One region of the Streptomyces sp. NPDC020983 genome, then DNA from elsewhere that is predicted to be linked to it. Evidence: riboswitches for the same ligand, from Rfam matches in the RefSeq annotation. Region 1 holds a riboswitch; the other holds the start of a gene.

The links. A riboswitch is a leader RNA that binds a small molecule or an ion and turns the genes downstream of it on or off. The one in region 1 is predicted to bind thiamine pyrophosphate.
Region 2: another riboswitch for thiamine pyrophosphate. It lies ahead of thiO (glycine oxidase ThiO); the one in region 1 lies ahead of ACH4SE_RS14650 (thiamine ABC transporter substrate binding subunit).

Annotation. Positions count from the first base shown of each region.
Region 1 is NZ_JBIRRA010000006.1:74,464-82,617, forward strand. Features, by position in the region: gene ACH4SE_RS14625 (hypothetical protein) at 1-306, shown strand, start outside; gene ACH4SE_RS14630 (LOG family protein) at 341-1,456, shown strand; gene ACH4SE_RS14635 (VOC family protein) at 1,473-1,952, opposite strand; gene ACH4SE_RS14640 (ABC transporter ATP-binding protein) at 2,080-3,105, opposite strand; gene ACH4SE_RS14645 (ABC transporter permease) at 3,202-4,878, opposite strand; gene ACH4SE_RS14650 (thiamine ABC transporter substrate binding subunit) at 4,910-6,010, opposite strand; TPP riboswitch at 6,004-6,132, opposite strand; gene rlmN (23S rRNA (adenine(2503)-C(2))-methyltransferase RlmN) at 6,216-7,322, opposite strand.
Region 2 is NZ_JBIRRA010000010.1:292,001-300,154, forward strand. Features, by position in the region: gene bfr (bacterioferritin) at 1-343, opposite strand, end outside; gene ACH4SE_RS23995 (sulfite oxidase-like oxidoreductase) at 514-1,128, shown strand; gene pknB (Stk1 family PASTA domain-containing Ser/Thr kinase) at 1,170-3,167, opposite strand; gene ACH4SE_RS24005 (thiazole synthase) at 3,335-4,162, opposite strand; gene thiS (sulfur carrier protein ThiS) at 4,166-4,399, opposite strand; gene thiO (glycine oxidase ThiO) at 4,396-5,571, opposite strand; TPP riboswitch at 5,568-5,678, opposite strand; gene ACH4SE_RS24020 (NAD(P)/FAD-dependent oxidoreductase) at 6,627-7,838, shown strand; gene ACH4SE_RS24025 (Rv2175c family DNA-binding protein) at 7,905-8,154, shown strand, end outside.

The DNA.
Region 1 (8,154 bases):
CTGTGCGCGACGGCGACGGCCGCGCTCGCGGTCCACGACCTGCAGCGCGCCTCCGGTCACCGCCTGGGCCCGCTGACGACGTTCGCCATGGCCCTGGTCGGGATGTGCGTACTGGCCGTCGCGGGCACCGCGCTGGCGGAGGCGGCGGGCGCGCGGACCCGGTCGGCGACGGCGCTGCGGGAGATCGGCGCGCCGCCCTCGCTGCTGCGCGGCGCGGCGGCACTGCGCACCGGCGTGGTGCTGGCCGTCGCGGTGCCGCTGACGGCCGTGGTCGCGGCCTTCGCGACCGTACCGGCGACGCGGTGACGGAGTGAGGGGCCCGGCGGGCTATCGTGCCGCCATGCCCGCCGAGACCACTCCCCCGCCCGCCCGCGAGATCCAGACGATCGAGGAGTTCGACCGGGTCGCACTGACCGGGTCGTTCGCCGGATGCCGCGTCCAGGCCGTCGACCTGACGGACCGCACGTTCGCGCTGCTGGTCGCCGACACCACACAGGCGGTCTTCCTCGGCTGCCTCATGGAGCCGCAGGCGCTCGCGCACGTCCGCGCCGGCGGTGCGCTGGTCTTCCCGCCGGTCCCGCACCTGCCCTTCAACCCCTACCGGGCCACGCTGTACAGCCCGGTCGAGCTGTACGCCGACCTGGCGGCCGCGGGCTACGAGCACACCCCGGACGCCCGTGCGTACGACTGGTACCGGCGGAGCGCGGCGAGCGGCGACATACTGGCCTCGATGCTGCGCTCGATCCACGACGACGCGGTGACCGACGCGCTGGACGAGCACCTGGCCGGGGCCCGGGTGGTGGGCGTCATGGGCGGCCACGCGATAAAGCGCGGCACGGACGCCTACGCGGGCGCCGCCCGGCTCGGCCGCGACCTGGCCCGCGCGGGCCTGACCGTGGCGACCGGCGGCGGCCCCGGCGCGATGGAGGCGGCGAACTTCGGCGCGTACGCGGCCCCGCACGAGGACGTGATGCTCGGCAAGGCGCTGGCGGTGCTCGGCAGTGCCCCGTCCTTCCGGCCGTCGGTCGGCCAGTGGGCGGCGACCGCCTTCGAGGTGCGCGAGCGCTGGCCGCAGGGCGGCACCTCGCTGGGCGTGCCGACGTGGTTCTACGGGCACGAGCCGCCGAACGCCTTCGCGTCGCACATCGCGAAGTTCTTCGCCAACTCCGTCCGCGAGGACACCCTGCTCGCCCGCTGCACCTCCGGTGTGGTCTTCCTGCCCGGCGCGGCGGGGACGGTGCAGGAGATCTTCGACGCGGCCACTCCCAACTACTACTCCTCGCGCGGCGAGCCGACGCCCATGGTGCTGGTCGACCGGGCGCACTGGACCACCGAGCTGCCCGCGTGGCCGCTGCTCAGCGCGCTGGCCCGGGACCACGCGATGGCCTGGCGCATCGCGCTGGTCGACTCGGTGGCCGAGGTGCCGGACGCGCTGGTGCGGCTCGCGGAGAAGTGAGCAGGGGGCGGGCCGCTCAGACGGCGTCGGCAGCGGCCTCCAGCTCGGAGACCACCAGCTTCTTCATGCCCAGCATGGCCTTCACGGCGGCCTGGGACCGGTTCTGGTCCGGGTCGCCGATCAGCTCGTTGAGCCGGGTGGGCACGATCTGCCAGGACACGCCGAAGGGGTCCTTGAGCCAGCCGCAGGGGCCCTCCTGGCCGCCGTTCGCCGTCAGCGCGGACCACAGCCGGTCGACCTCCTCCTGCGAGTCGCAGTCGACGCTGAGCGAGATCGCCTCGTTGAAGGTGAATTCCGGGCCGCCGTTGAGCGCGAGGAAGCGCTGGCCGCCCAGCTCGAACTCGACGATCATCACGCTGCCCGGCGTCCCGGGGCCGGCCTCGCCGTAGTGCTGGACCTTGACCACCCGCGAGTTGTCGAAGAGCGAGGTGTAGAGGGCCGCGGCCTCCTCGGCCTGGTCGTCGTACCACAGGAACGTCGTGATCTTCTGCTGCATGGCGGGCTCCGTTCTCGTCCGTGTCCGTCGGTCCGGCGCGTTCTCGCGCCTCCAGCAGACAGGACCGTCCGGGCGGGCGAAACTCATCGGTACCCATCCGTGTGCCTCCCGCCCGGAGCCGGGCGGATCAGCCGGGCAGGACGACGACGTCCTCCGGGTCGAAGGTCACCCCGACCTCCGCGCCCTCGGCCGGGGCGGCGCGCAGCGCGCACTCCGCCTCCAGCTGCGGCCCGCGCTCGGGCCGTAGCGTCAGGGCCACGTGCCCGCCGCGGAAGGTGCGGGCGACCACCAGGCAGCGCAGCGCGCCCGCCGCGTCCGGGGCGGCCAGGCGCACCCCGGTGGGCCGGACCAGCAGCCGGCGACGGCCCTCCGGGGTGCCGGGCGGCACGGGCAGCGCGCCCCAGCCGGTGGCGGCGGTGCCGCCGGTCACGACGGCGTCGGTGACGGAGTCGAAGCCCAGGAAACGGGCGACGAACTCGTCGGCCGGGTGCTGCCAGACCGCCAGCGGTGTGCCGGTCTGGGCTATGCGGCCGTCGCGCATGACCACCACGCGGTCGGCGAGCGCGAAGGCCTCGCCCTGGTCGTGGGTGACGGCCAGCACGGTGGTGCCGAGCCGGCCGAAGAGCTGCCGCAGCTCAACGACCAGCCGCTCGCGCAGCGAGCGGTCCAGCTGGCCGAGCGGCTCGTCCAGCATGAGCAGCCGTGGCTCGGGCGCCAGTGCGCGGGCGAGTGCGACCCGCTGCTGCTCGCCGCCGGACAGCTCCGCGACAGCGCGCGCCTGCGCGCCCGGGAGCCCGACGAGGTCCAGCAGCTCGGCGACCCGGCGCTCCCGCTGCTCGCGCGGCGCCTTGTGCATGCGCGGGCCGAAGCCGACGTTGCCGCCGACGTCGCGCTGCGGGAAGAGCTGGTGGTCCTGGAACATCAGCCCGACACCGCGCCGGTGCGGCGGCACCCCGTGCTGGTCGGCGCCGTCCAGCAGCACCCGACCGGCGTCCAGCCGCTGCAGCCCGGCGACGGCCCGCAGCAGCGTGGACTTGCCGCTGCCGCTGGGCCCGAGCACGCAGACGATCTCGTGCTCGGCGATCTCCAGGTCGACGGCGTCCAGCGCGGTCCGCTCCCCGAAGCGCACGGTCGCGGCGTCGAGCCGCAGCAGGGCGCCGCCCTTGAGCGAAGGTCCCCCGGAGCCGGACGGGCCGGCCGCGTGCGGGGCCGCAGGGTTGCGTGTCGGATCGGTGGTCGTCATCGCGGGTCACAGCTCCCCGGCGGTCGTCGGGCGGAAGCGTTCCAGCACCAGCAGGCCGGTCGCGCAGACCACCATCAGCACGGTGCTCAGGGCCATGGCCTGGCCGTAGTTCATCGGCCCCGCGCGGCCCAGCAGGCGGGCGACGGCGACCGGCAGGGTGGGGTCGTCGGACCGGGCGATGAAGACGGTGGCGCCGAACTCGCCGAGCGAGACGGCGAAGGCGAAACCCGCGGCGACGCCCGCGGCGCGGGAGACCAGGGGCAGCTCCACCTCGCGCCACACCCGCCAGGGCGAGGCCCCGAGCACCGCGGCGGCCTCCCGCAGCCGGCCGTCGACGGCCCGCAGCACCGGCAGCATCACGCGGACCACGAAGGGCGCGCCCACCAGCGCCTGCGCGAGCGGCACCAGCAGCCAGGAGTCGCGGAGGTCCAGCGGCGGCTTGTCCAGGGCGATGAGGAAGCCGAAGCCGATGGTGACGGCGGAGGTGCCGAGCGGCAGCATCAGCAGCGCGTCGAAACCGCGCATCAGCCGCCCGGACCTGCGGACCAGCGCGGCCGCGGCAAGCCCGCCGATCACCAGGGCGATGACGGTGGCCAGCGCCGCGAAGCGCAGCGAATTGCCCACCGTCTGCCAGGGGGCGACGCTGAAGGTGCCGCCGTCGTCCGACCCGAGGGCGCGGTAGAAGGCCAGGCCGTAGCCGCTCGGGGTGTCGAACGAACGGGCGGCGAGCACACCGAGCGGCAGCAGGACGACCAGCGCGACGACGGCGAGGACGGCCCCGAGCAGGGTGCGTTCGGCCACGCCGCTCGGCCGGTGCGCGGTACGCGCGGGGTCGACCAGCTTCAGCGCCGACTCGCGGCGCCGCACCGTCCAGCCGTGCAGGGCGAGGATCGCCAGCACCGCCGCGAACTGCAGCAGGGTCAGCACGGCCGCGGCCGGAAGGTCGAAGATCTCGGCCGTCTGGCGGTAGATCTCCACCTCCAGGGTGGAGTAGAGCGGGCCGCCGAGGATCTGGATCACGCCGAAGGAGGTGAAGGTGAACAGGTACACCATGAGCGCGGCCGCGGCCACGGACGGGCCGAGCGCCGGCAGCGTCACCTTGCGCCAGGCGGCGAAGCGGCCCGCGCCGAGCATCCGGGCGGCCTCCTCCTGGGCCGGGTCCAGCTGCGCCCACAGGCCGCCGACGGTACGGACCACGACGGCGAAGTTGAAGAAGACGTGCGCGACGAGGATCGCCCACACGCTGGTGTCGAGCCGCACCCCGAGGAGCGAGTCCGTGAAGCCGCCGCGGCCGAGCAGCGCGAGGAAGGCCGAGCCCGCGACCACGGTCGGCAGCACGAAGGGCACCGTCACGACCGCGCGCAGCAGCCGCCGCCCGGGGAAGTCCAGCCGCGCGAACACGTACGCGGCGGGCAGCCCCACCAGCAGCGTCAGCCCCGTCGAGGCCGCGGCCTGCCAGCAGGTGAACCACACCACGTGCCGGATGCCCGGTTCGCCCAGCACGTCGCCGATCCGGCCCAGCTGCCAGGTCCCGTCCTGGTGCAGCCCCCGGCCGACGATCGCCGCCACGGGGTAGCCGAAGAAGGCCGCGAAGAAGAGCAGCGGCACCGCCGCCAGCACGGCGCGGACCGCCAGGGCGCGGCCGCGTGAGCCGTCGGCCCCGTCCCGCCGCGCGCCGCGCACGGCTGCGGTCCGCGGCGCGCTCACGTCACACTCACTTCAGGACGATCCCGTTCCACGCCTGGACCCACTCGTCGCGCTTGGCGGCGATCGTGTCGGGCGGCAGCGTGGCGGGGTGCTCGACCTTCGCGCCGTACTTGACGAAGACCGGCGGCTCGACGGCGTCCCCGCGCACCGGGTCGACGTACATCTGGAGCGGCATGTCCTGCTGGAAGGTCCTGCTCAGCATGAAGTCGATGAGGGCCTTGCCGCCGGCGGGGTTCTTCGCGTTGTGGAGCAGGCCGGCGAACTCGATCTGCCGGAAGCAGGTGCCGGTCGCCACGCCGACCGGCGACTGCGCGGGAGCGGGGCTGACACCGACGACCTCGGCGGGCGGGCTGGAGGCGTAGGAGACCACCAGCGGCCGGTCGCCCTTGGCCTGCTTGCCCGCCGAGGAGCCGGAGAAGCGGTCGTTGTAGGCCTGCTCCCAGCTGTCGACGACCTCGACGCCGTTGGCCTTGAGCTGCTTCCAGTAGTCCTGCCACTTCGTGTCGCCGTAGGTCGCCGCGCTGCCCAGCAGGAAGGCCAGGCCGGGTGAGGACGTGGAGACGTTCTCGGTGACCAGCAGGTCCTTGTAGGCGGGCTTGACCAGATCGGCGAAGGTCTGCGGCGGGGCCAGGTGGTGGGCCGTGAAGTAGGCCCGGTCGTAGTTGACGCAGACGTCGCCGGAGTCGATCGGCGTGACGCGGTGCCGCGAGCCGTCCAGCTGCAGGTCGGCGGGGACCTGCCCGAGGTCCTTGGCCGTGTAGGACGTGAACAGGCCGTTGTCGAGGGCGCGGGACAGCAGGGTGTTGTCGACGCCGAAGAAGACGTCGCCGCGCGGGTGGTCCTTGGTGAGGACGGCCTGGTTGACGGCCGCGCCCGCGTCCCCGCCGCGCAGCACCTTGACGGTGTAGCCGGTCTCCTTGGTGAACTCCGCGAGCACGGACTTCGAGGCCGCGAAGGAGTCGTGGCTGACGAGCGTGACGGTCTTCGAGCCGGAACCCGCCGCCTTGTCGCCGCCACCGCCGGAGTCGCTGCCGCACGCGGCCAGGACGGACGCGGCCGCACCGGCGGCGACGAGCGCGCCCACGGCACGCAGAGCAGTGGTCTTCATCTGTGCTGACTCCCTACGCCGGTATGACCCGGATCAGGTGGGAGGGTCTGCGGCCTGAGATCCTTCACCGGATCACTCGCCGCACTCTCAGCGCCGTCGCAGGCGCTCCCCTGTCGGAATGTTCTGTTGTGCGACCGCCGGGACGCGGCCGCCTGCTGCGGTGACCGTACGCCGGCGGGATCGCCGACCGTACGATAGCAGCAGGTCAGCGCTCCGCCGCCGCCAGCTGCCCGCAAGCGCCGTCGATCTCCTGGCCACGGGTGTCGCGTACGGTCACGGGCACGCCGTGCGACTCCAGGGCTGCCACGAACGCCCGCTCGTCCTCCGGGCGGGAGGCCGTCCACTTCGAGCCGGGCGTGGGGTTGAGCGGGATCAGGTTGACGTGCACCCGGTGGTTCCTGAGCAGCCTGCCCAGCCGGTCGGCGCGCCATGCCTGGTCGTTGACGTCGCGGATCAGGGCGTACTCGATCGAGACCCGGCGGCCCGAGACGTCGGCGTAGTGCCAGGCCGCGTCCAGCACCTCGCGCACCTTCCAGCGGGTGTTGACCGGCACCAGGGTGTCGCGCAGCTCGTCGTCCGGGGCGTGCAGGGACACCGCGAGGCGGCACTTGAAGCCCTCGTCGGCGAAGCGGTGGATGGCGGGCACCAGGCCCACCGTGGAGACGGTGATGCCCCGCTGCGACAGCCCCAGGCCGTCCGGCTCCGGGTCGGTCAGCCGGCGGATCGCGCCGACCACGCGCGTGTAGTTGGCGAGCGGCTCGCCCATGCCCATGAAGACGATGTTCGACAGCCGCGCCGGTCCGCCCGGCACCTCCCCGTCGCGCAGCGACTTCATGCCGGCCACGATCTGGTGCACGATCTCGGCGGTCGACAGGTTGCGGTCCAGCCCCGCCTGGCCGGTGGCGCAGAAGGGGCAGTTCATGCCGCAGCCGGCCTGTGAGGAGATGCACATGGTGACGCGGTCCGGGTAGCGCATCAGCACCGACTCGACGAGCGTCCCGTCGAAGAGCCGCCACAGCGTCTTGCGGGTGTCGCCCCCGTCGCACGAGGCGTGCCGCACCACGGTCATCAGCTCCGGCAGCAGGTCCTCGGCGAGCCTGCCGCGGGCCGCGGCCGGGATGTCCGTCCAGGCGGCGGGGTCGTCGGCGTACCGCGCGAAGTAGTGCTGCGACAGCTGCCTGGCCCGGAACGGCTTCTCCCCGAGCGCGGCCACCGCCTCCCGGCGTTCGGCGGGCGTGAGGTCGGCGAGGTGCCGCGGGGGCTTCTTGGCCCCGCGCGGCACGGCGAAAGTCAGTTCTCCGGGTACAGGCATGATGCAAACCAGTGTCGCAGACCGCGCGCCGTTGCCTGCTCGGAGCGGATGGGCGGGGGTCGTCACCGGTCACCGTCGGGCAACGGTGGCCGGCCTCGCACGGCCCTCAGACGGCCCGGGGCCCGGTGAGGAACCGTGGTGAGGCGCGGGTGAGGGGGAGTTTTCACCCGGCGCCTCACCACGATTCCTCCACCCGGTGACCTGCGAAAAGTGAGGCGGGTGACGCTGGTGACCCCACCCTGCGGACGCTCTGGGACGTGCGGAAACGGCCCCCACAACGGGCAGCCAGTGCCTCACCCACCCGGCGTCGGGCCCTCACGCCGGGAGCCCCCGAGAGGGGGCGCGCTCCATCCCCTAAGAGCCTCCAGCGCCCGCCCCACGGGCCCTGGACGCCGCTGGACCTGGCGAGGGCGATCGCTACGACCCTGATGCGCTTCCACCTGGTATCTGGCGTCTGGCGACCCCTCGCTCGCCGGACACCAGAACGCGGCCGGCACGGAGCGGCTAGGAGCGCGGGTCAGTAACGCCAACCCCACCAGCAGTTCGTGATCTTTCGTCGTGGAGTGCTTGGTCCTGTTCCCGTGCGAGGCAAGGGGCTGACCCGACTCCGGCCTGGTGCGTTCGAGAATTTCCGGACAGGGCGACGGCGCGAAGCTCATCGCCGACGAGCTTTGAGCGGTGCCGCCGATCGGGTGCTTCTGATCGGGTCTTGATGTGACGGCGGGCCCCTTCGTCTGAAGGGGCCCCGTTTGGCGTAGCCCGATCCCGGTCCGCTCCGGCTTGCGGGGCCGACCAGCCGGGCGCGGGGGGGGGGGGGGGGCCCCCCGCCCCC
Region 2 (8,154 bases), on a different contig from region 1:
TGTAGTCGCCCTTCGCGTGCATCAGCTCGACACCGCGCCGCAGCCGGTCGATCGCCTCGACCTCCACCTGCTTGTCGGCCTCGAACATCTCGGTGACCGTCTGCCCGACCCGGACGTGGAAGAGCCGCTGGTAGTTCGGCAGGCCCTCCAGGAAGATGATCCGGTCGGTGAGGATCTCGGCGTGCCGCATCTCGTCGAAGGACTCCGCCCTGGTGTGCTTCGCGAGTCTCAGCCAGCCGTAGTTCTCCTGCATCTTCGCGTGCAGGAAGTACTGGTTGATCGCGGTCAGCTCGGCGGTCAGCTGTTCGTTGAGGAACTCGATGACCTCGGGGTCGCCCTGCATGGCAGCGCCGTCCTTCCCGTCCGGACAAGTGGGGGTCGGGCGCATCCTCGCACTACGCGGGCATCCGTTCCAGTAAGTGCACACTTACGTACTGTGGTGGCTTTTGTCCCGCCTTGTCCGCCGTGGGCGGGCGGTCACGAGCACCGGGCCGGGTCTGTCACCATGGAGGCATGGGTCGGTACGAGGGTCGCGCGGGGGAGCTGCCGCCGGGCCAGCGGATCCAGCGGGGCTGGCCGGTCACCCACTACGGGCCCGTTCCGCGGTTCAAGCCGGACCGCTGGGAATTCCGCGTCTTCGGCGCCACCGCGGACGGCGGGACGACGTCCTGGAACCACCCGGAGTTCTCCGCGCTCCCCTACGACACCGTGGTCGCCGACTTCCACTGCGTCACGAAGTTCTCGATGCTCGGCCTCGAATGGGGCGGCGTCGCCACCTCCACCGTCGTGAAGCTCGCGCCGCCCGCCGACGACGTCACCCACGTGATGGTGTGGGCCGAGTACGGATTCAGCTCCAACCTGCGGATCGAGGACTTCCTCGACGACCAGTCGATATTCGCCACCCACAAGGGCGGAGAACCCCTCACCGCGGAGCACGGCTTCCCCGTCCGGCTCGTCGTCCCCCGGCTCTACGCCTGGAAGGGCCCCAAGTGGGTCCGCGGCATCGAGTACATGACCGCGGACCGCCGCGGCTTCTGGGAGGAGCGCGGCTACCACAACCTCGGCGACCCCTGGCGGGAGCAGCGCTACTCCTACCAGGAGGAGCCGGGCGACGGGCCGGAGCTCTAGGCCGGCGAAGGCCTGCGTCCCGGGCCCCGGGAGCGGGCGCCTCAGCGCACCCAGAGGGTGACCGTGGCGCCCTTGGGAGCCTGGCTGCCGCCGCCCGGGGACTCGCTGAAGACGGTGTCGCCGAAGAAGAGGCTGATCACCCGCACGTCAAAACCCGCGGCCTTGAGCGTCTTCTCCGCCTCGTCCTGCTTCTGGCCCTTGACGTCCGGCACGGGGAAGAGCTGCTGGCCCTTGGACACCGTGATCGTCACGGTGTCGCCCTTGGCCGCCTGCGTGTTGCGGTCCGGGGTCTCCAGGGCGACGGTGTCCTTGTCCGCCTCGTCCGAGAACGCCTTGTCCGGCGACAGCACGACCTGGAAGCCCGCGTCCTGGAGCGTCTGCTGCGCCTCCGTGACCGACGAGCCGATCACGTCCGGGACGTCCACGGGCGAGCCGCGGGAGACGGTGAGGGCCACGGGTGTGCCCGGGGCGATCTCCCGGCCCGCGGGCGGGTCGGTCACGATGACCGAACCCTGCGGCACCGCGTCGTTGAACGACTTCGCCACCGTGCCCGGCACCAGCCCCGCGTCCTTCAGCTCCCGCCGCGCGTCGGAGAGCGTGCGCCCCGCCAGGTCCGGCACCTTCACCTGGCGCGGGCCCTCGGAGACCGTGAGCGTCACCGTCCCGTTGCTGCGGATGCGCCTGCCGGGCGCCGGGTCGGTCGAGATCACGCTGCCGCGCGGCACCGTGAGCGAGTAGTCCTTGCGCACCTTCGTGTCCAGGCCCGCGGCGTCCAGCTTGTGCTGCGCCTCGGCCTGCGGCAGCGCCAGCACGCCCGGCACGTGCGTGAACTGCCCGTCGTTGATGTACCAGACACCGCCCGCGACACCGAGCACCACCAGCAGCGCGGCCAGCAGCGTCAGCACCCCGCGCCGGCCGCGCCGGGCCGGGCCGCGCCCCGCCCGTCCGCTCCCGCGGGGACCGCGCGGCGGAGCGGCGGGCGTGTCGTCGACGCCGTACGCCTCCTCGTCCGCGGGCCGCCGCGGCAGCAGCCGGGTCGTGCGGTGCAGCTCGTCGTCCTCCCGGCCGCGGCCCGTGGGAGGGGCGGGCATCGCGAGGACCGACGCCGGGTGCGCGACGCTCGTCGGGTCCTCCGACCCGGCCGGCACGGCGTCCCGCACCTCCCCGGAGGCCGCGCGGTGGTCCAGCTCCCCGTCCGTCAGCTCCGCGCGCACCGCCCGCACTTCCGCGAGCAGCGCCACGGCGTCCGCCGGGCGGCCCGCCGGATCCCGGTCGGTCGCCCTGGCCACCAGCGCGTCCAGTGACGGCGCGAGCCCCGGCACGGCGGCGGAGGGCGGCGGCACATCCTCGTTGAGCCGCTGGACGATGACCTCCATCGCGGTGTCGCCCTCGTACGGCTTCGCGCCGGTCAGCATCTCGTACAGCATCACGCCGCACGCGTACACATCCGTCCGCTCGTCCACGTGGCCGTGGCCGATCTGCTCGGGCGCCAGGTACGACACCGTGCCGAGCAGCGCGCCCGAGCTGCTCGTCTGCGCGTCCACACCCCTGACCAGGCCGAAGTCGGCGACCTTGACCCGGCCCGCGTCGCCGATCAGGACGTTCTCCGGCTTGGCGTCGCGGTGCACGAGCCCGGCGCGGTGCGCCGCCCCCAGCGCCGCGAGCACCGGCTCCAGCACGTCCAGCGCCGCCCGCGGGGTGAGCGCGCCGCGCTCGCGCAGCACGTCCCGCAGCGTGCAGCCCGCGACGTACTCCATGGCCAGGTACACGTACGTGCCGTCCGTGCCCTGGTCGAAGACGCCCACGACGTTCGGGTGCGACAGCCGTGCCACGGCCTTCGCCTCGCGGATGAACCGCTCCACGAAGCCGCCGTCCGCCGCCAGCCCGGGGTGCATGACCTTCAGTGCCAGTACCCGGTCGAGCCGGGTGTCCAGGGCGCGGTAGACCGTGGCCATCCCGCCGACGGCGATCCGGGCCTCGACCCGGTAACGCCCGTCCAGCGTCTGCCCGACCAGCGGATCCTGCACGGTGGTGTCCACGACGCCCGATTCTACGAGCCGGGTACGACGCCGGTCCCCGTTCGCCGCGGCACTGTGGCGATGCCGTGGCGAACGCCGCCAAACCGTGACCATCGGCGCCACCCGGGAGCGGCCGCCGCGCCCCCCGGGGGCGCGCTGCCGGACCGGCGTCCGGCGGCGCGGCGTGATCAGAACGCCGGCCGCTCCGGATCCAGGTCGGCGACGCCCTCCGTGGGGGAGGAGGCCAGGGCGTGGTGGCGGCGCGGGATGCGGCCGGCGTGGTGGGCGAGGCGGCCGGCGGTGACCGCGTGGCGCATCGCCTCGGCCATGACCGCGGGGTGCTGGGCCCGGGTCACGGCGGAGGCCAGCATCACGGCGGCGCAGCCGAGTTCCATCGCGAGGGCGACGTCGGAGGCGGTGCCCGCGCCCGCGTCCAGGATGACGGGGACGCCCGCGCGCTCGGTGATCAGCCGGAAGTTGTGCGGGTTGCGGATGCCCAGACCCGAGCCGATGGGGGAGCCCAGCGGCATGACCGCCGCGCAGCCGACGTCCTCCAGCTTCCGCGCCAGCACCGGGTCGTCGCTGGTGTACGGCAGCACCGTGAAGCCGTCGTCGACCAGCACCTCGGCGGCGTCCAGCAGCTCGACCGGGTCGGGCAGCAACGTCCGCTCGTCCGCGATGACTTCGAGCTTGATCCAGTCCGTGCCCAGCGCCTCCCGCGCGAGCCGCGCGGTCAGGACCGCCTCGCCGGCCGTGAAGCAGCCCGCGGTGTTGGGCAGCACCCGGATGCCGAGCCGGGCGAGCACCGACAGCACGGAGCCCTGCGTGGTCGGGTCCAGGCGGCGCATCGCCACCGTGGTCAGCTCCGTGCCGGACGCGACGAGCGCGTGCTCCAGCACGTCGAGGCTGGGCGCCCCGCCCGTCCCCATGATCAGCCGCGAGCCGAACGCGACGCCGCCGATGAGCAGCGGGTCGGCTGCCGGGGGTGCCGCCGCCGCGGGTGCCGTCGTCGTCATGGCTCAGCCTCCCTGGACCGCGGTGAGCACCTCGACGCGGTCGCCGTCGGACAGCGGGGTCGACGACCAGCGGGTCCGCGGGACGACCGTCTCGTTGAGCGCCGCGGCCACACCCGAGGGCGCGGTGGTCAGCGCCGCGACCAGGGCGTCCAGGGCGACGGGAGCCTCCAGCTCGCGGGCCCGGCCGTTGACGTGCACGGTGATCCGCGCGCCGTCCGGCGTACGCGTGGCGCTCATACGTTCAGCTCCTGGTAGGTCCGCGGCTCCCGGGCGGTGAACCGCTGCGCCCCGAACGCCGCCGCGTACGGCGGGAGTTCCCCGTCCTGCGAGGTCAGTACCGCCGCCATGGCATCGCCGGTGACCGGCGTGAGCAGCACCCCGTTCCTGTGGTGGCCGGTCGCGAACAGCAGCCCGTCCAGCGCGGTGCGGCCCAGCAGCGGGGCGTTGTCCGGCGAGCCGGGGCGCAGGCCCGCGAGCGTCTCGGTGAGCGGCAGCTCCGTGATGCCGGGCACCAGCTCGTGCGCGTCCCGTAGGAGCTCGTAGACCCCGCCGGCCGTCACCGTGGTGTCCCAGCCGAACTCCTCGCTCGTCGCACCGAGCACCAGCTCCCCGTTGTCGCGTGGCACCAGGTACACATGGCTGCCGCGGACCACCGCGCGGACCGTACGCGACAGGAACGGCGCGTGCGACGCCGGGATGCGCAGCCGCAGGATCTGGCCCTTCACCGGGCGCACGGGCGGCAGCAGCTCCGCCGGTATGCCGTCGATCCGGCCGCTCTCGCTGCCCGCGGCCAGCACGGTCTGGCCGGCGGCCACCGCCGTGCCGTCCGCCAGCACCGCACCCGTCACCCGGCCCGCCGCCGACTCGACCCGCGCGGCGCGCGACCGCAGGAACACCACGCCCGCCAGCTCCGCCGCCCGCAGCAGGGCCGCCGCCAGCCGCCGCGGATCGACCTGGTGGTCACCGTCCACCCGCAGGCCGCCGCGCACACCGGGCGCGAGCATCGGCTCCAGACGGCGGCACTCACGGCCCGTCAGCCAGCGCGAGTCCAGGCCCAGCGCCGTCTGGAAGGCGTGCAGGTCGCGCAACTGGGCGCGGTCGTCGGCGTCCAGCGCCACCGCGAGAGTGCCGCAGCGGCGGTAGCCGGTGTCCAGCCCCGTCGCCTCCGTCAGCTCCTCGGCGAAGTCCGCGTAGCGGGCGGCGGAGGCGAGGTTCAGCTCGAGCAGCGCCTGCTCCCCGTACTGCAGTTCCGTGACGGCCGCGAGCATGCCCGCTGCCACGTGGGCGGCTCCGCCGCCGGGGGCGGGGTCGGCGACGGCCGTCCGCAGGCCGCGCTGGGCCGCGCGCCAGGCGGTGGCGAGGCCGATGATGCCGCCGCCGATCACCAGTACGTCGGTTTGCGTCCGCATGGACGTCAGCTCCTCCCTTCGCCGGAATGACCCGGATCAGGTTCCTACGGTCGGCGGCGACCAGCCGCCCTCTCAGCCCGGTCCACCGGGCTCCCGCGAGTCCACTCGGGGTTCACCCTATCTCGCGCCGGAGGCGCACCGGGGGGCGCGCCGGGGGTGCACGGTGCGGGGGGGGCCGCGGGCCCCATGGCGGTGGGGTGTTCGCGGCGCACCCCGCGCCCCTGGGGGGCTGCTTGCGGTGGGGGTTCGCCGTTCCGCCGGTGGTGGGTTGCTCGCGCGGTTCCTCGCGTCCCTGGGGGGTGCGGCTTGGGGTGGGCGGTTCGCCGTTCCGCCGGTGGTGGGTTGCTCGCGCAGTTCCTCGCGCCCCTGAGGGGGTGCCGCTTGCGGTGGGTGGTTCGCCGTTCTGCCGGTGGGGGCTGGTCGCGCAGTTCCTCGCGCCCCTGGGTTGCCCGGCGGGGCATCGCGCTGTCTGTGCGGGGGTGGGTCGGGTGCCACTCCGGGGGTACCTCCTCGGAATGCGCGTCTGACCTCTCCCTTGTCCGGTGGGGGAGTGGGTGCGCATTCCTGCGGGGGCACCCCCGGATCGTCCCCCTCCCGGGGACTCGTGGGCGGCTGCCTGCCGGTGGGGGTGAAGTCTTTGAGGGACTGCGGTTCGCCCCCGACGGCGAGTGCGCCCCACAGGTGGACAGAAGTTGTCGCAATCACCTGCACGGGTGGTGGGGGTGGGAACACCCCGCGCCGCCAGGCGCGGGAAACCCCCGCGGCGGGTCAGCCGCCCACGCACCCCGGGCGGCCACCGCCCGAACGCAGCGCCGCCAGGCGCGGGCACCCCCCGCGGCGGGACAGCCGCCCACGCACGGGCAGGCGGGCACCGCCCGGAGCGGCGCCGCCAGGCGCGGGCACCCCCGCGGCGGCGGGGGAGCCGCCAACGCACCGGCAGGCGGGCACCGCCCGAACGCGGCGCCCGCAGGTGCGGGCCCTCCGGCGGGGAAGCGGCAAGCCCCGTTGCCGGCGGCACGCCACCGGCGGCGGCCGGGGGGCGCTACGGTGAGGTGGTGAGCGACCGCACCGGGAGATTCGTGATCGTCGGGGCCGGCATGGCCGGCGTGCAGACCGCCGTGGCCCTCAGAGAGCTCGGCTCGGCGGACGGGATCACGCTGATCGGCGACGAACCGCACCCGCCGTACGACCGTCCGCCGCTGTCGAAGGCGGTGCTGCTGGGGGGTCCGGCGGGGGGTGATGTCACCTTCGACGTGGATTTCGACGCCCTGGGGGTGGATCTGCGGCTGGGGGTGCGGGCGCAGGCGCTGCGGGTGGCGCAGCGCGAGGTGGTGACGGACGCGGGCGCGGTGCCGTACGACCGGCTGGTCGTGGCGACGGGGGCGTACCCGGTGGCGCTGCCGGGGACGGCGGGGCTGCCCGGGGTGCACCTGCTGCGGACGCTGGACGACGCCGCGGAGTTGCGGCCGGTGCTGGAGGCGGGGCAGGACGTGGTGGTGGTGGGGGCGGGCTGGATCGGCGCGGAGTTCGCGACGGCGGCCCGCCAGGCGGGGTGCACGGTGACGGTGGTGGAGGCGGCGGACCGCCCGCTGGCGGGGGCGCTGCCGGCGGTGGTGACGGCGCACATGCGGACCTGGTACGAGGCGGCGGGGGTGGAGCTGCGGACGGGGACGCCGGTGGCGCAGCTGGAGCCGGGCGCGGTGGTGCTCGCGGACGGCAGCCGGATTCCGGCGGAGGCCGTGGTGGTGGGGATCGGGGCGCGTCCGCAGACGGGCTGGCTGGCCGGCGCGGGGGTCGAACTGGGGGCGGACGGCGCGGTGGTGGCCGACGACCGGCTGCGGACGACCGCGCCCGGCGTGTTCGCGGTGGGCGACTGCGCGTCCTTCCCCTCGGCGCGTTACGGGGAGCGGCTGCTGATCCACCACTGGGACAACGCCCTGCAGGGCCCGCGGACGACCGCGGCGAACATGCTGGGCGGCGACGAGGTGTACGACCCGGTGCCGTACTTCTGGTCGGAGCAGTTCGGGCGCTTCGTGCAGTACGCCGGGCACCACGACGACGCGGCCGACACGCTGCTGCTGCGCGGCGACCCGGCGTCGGAGGCGTGGTCGGCGTGCTGGTTGCGCGGGGAGCGGCTCGCGGCGGTGCTCACGGTGGGCCGGCCGCGGGATCTGGCCCAGGCGCGCAAGCTGATCGCCCGCTCGGCGTCGGTGGATCCCGCGCTGGCCGCGGATCCGGCGGTCCCGCTGACGGCGGCGGCGCGGTAGGCGGAACGGCCCATGCGGCGGGGGCGCCCCGCAGCGCTTGTCGGTGGCAGGTGGCAGGCTTGTCCCGTGACTGTTTTCTCGTCAGTTGACGCACATATCGACGCGCTCGTCCCCGATTGGCTCACCCTCCCCGAGGTCGCCGACCGGCTGGGGCTCGACGTGACCCGTATCCGCCCGCTCATCAAGGAAGGGCAATTGCTCGCGGTCCGCCGCGGGGAGAACAGGGTGCTGATGGTGCCTGCCGCCTTCATCGGCGAGGGCAAGATCATCAAGGGCCTGTTCGGCACCCTGACCGTCCTGAAGGACGACGGGTTCT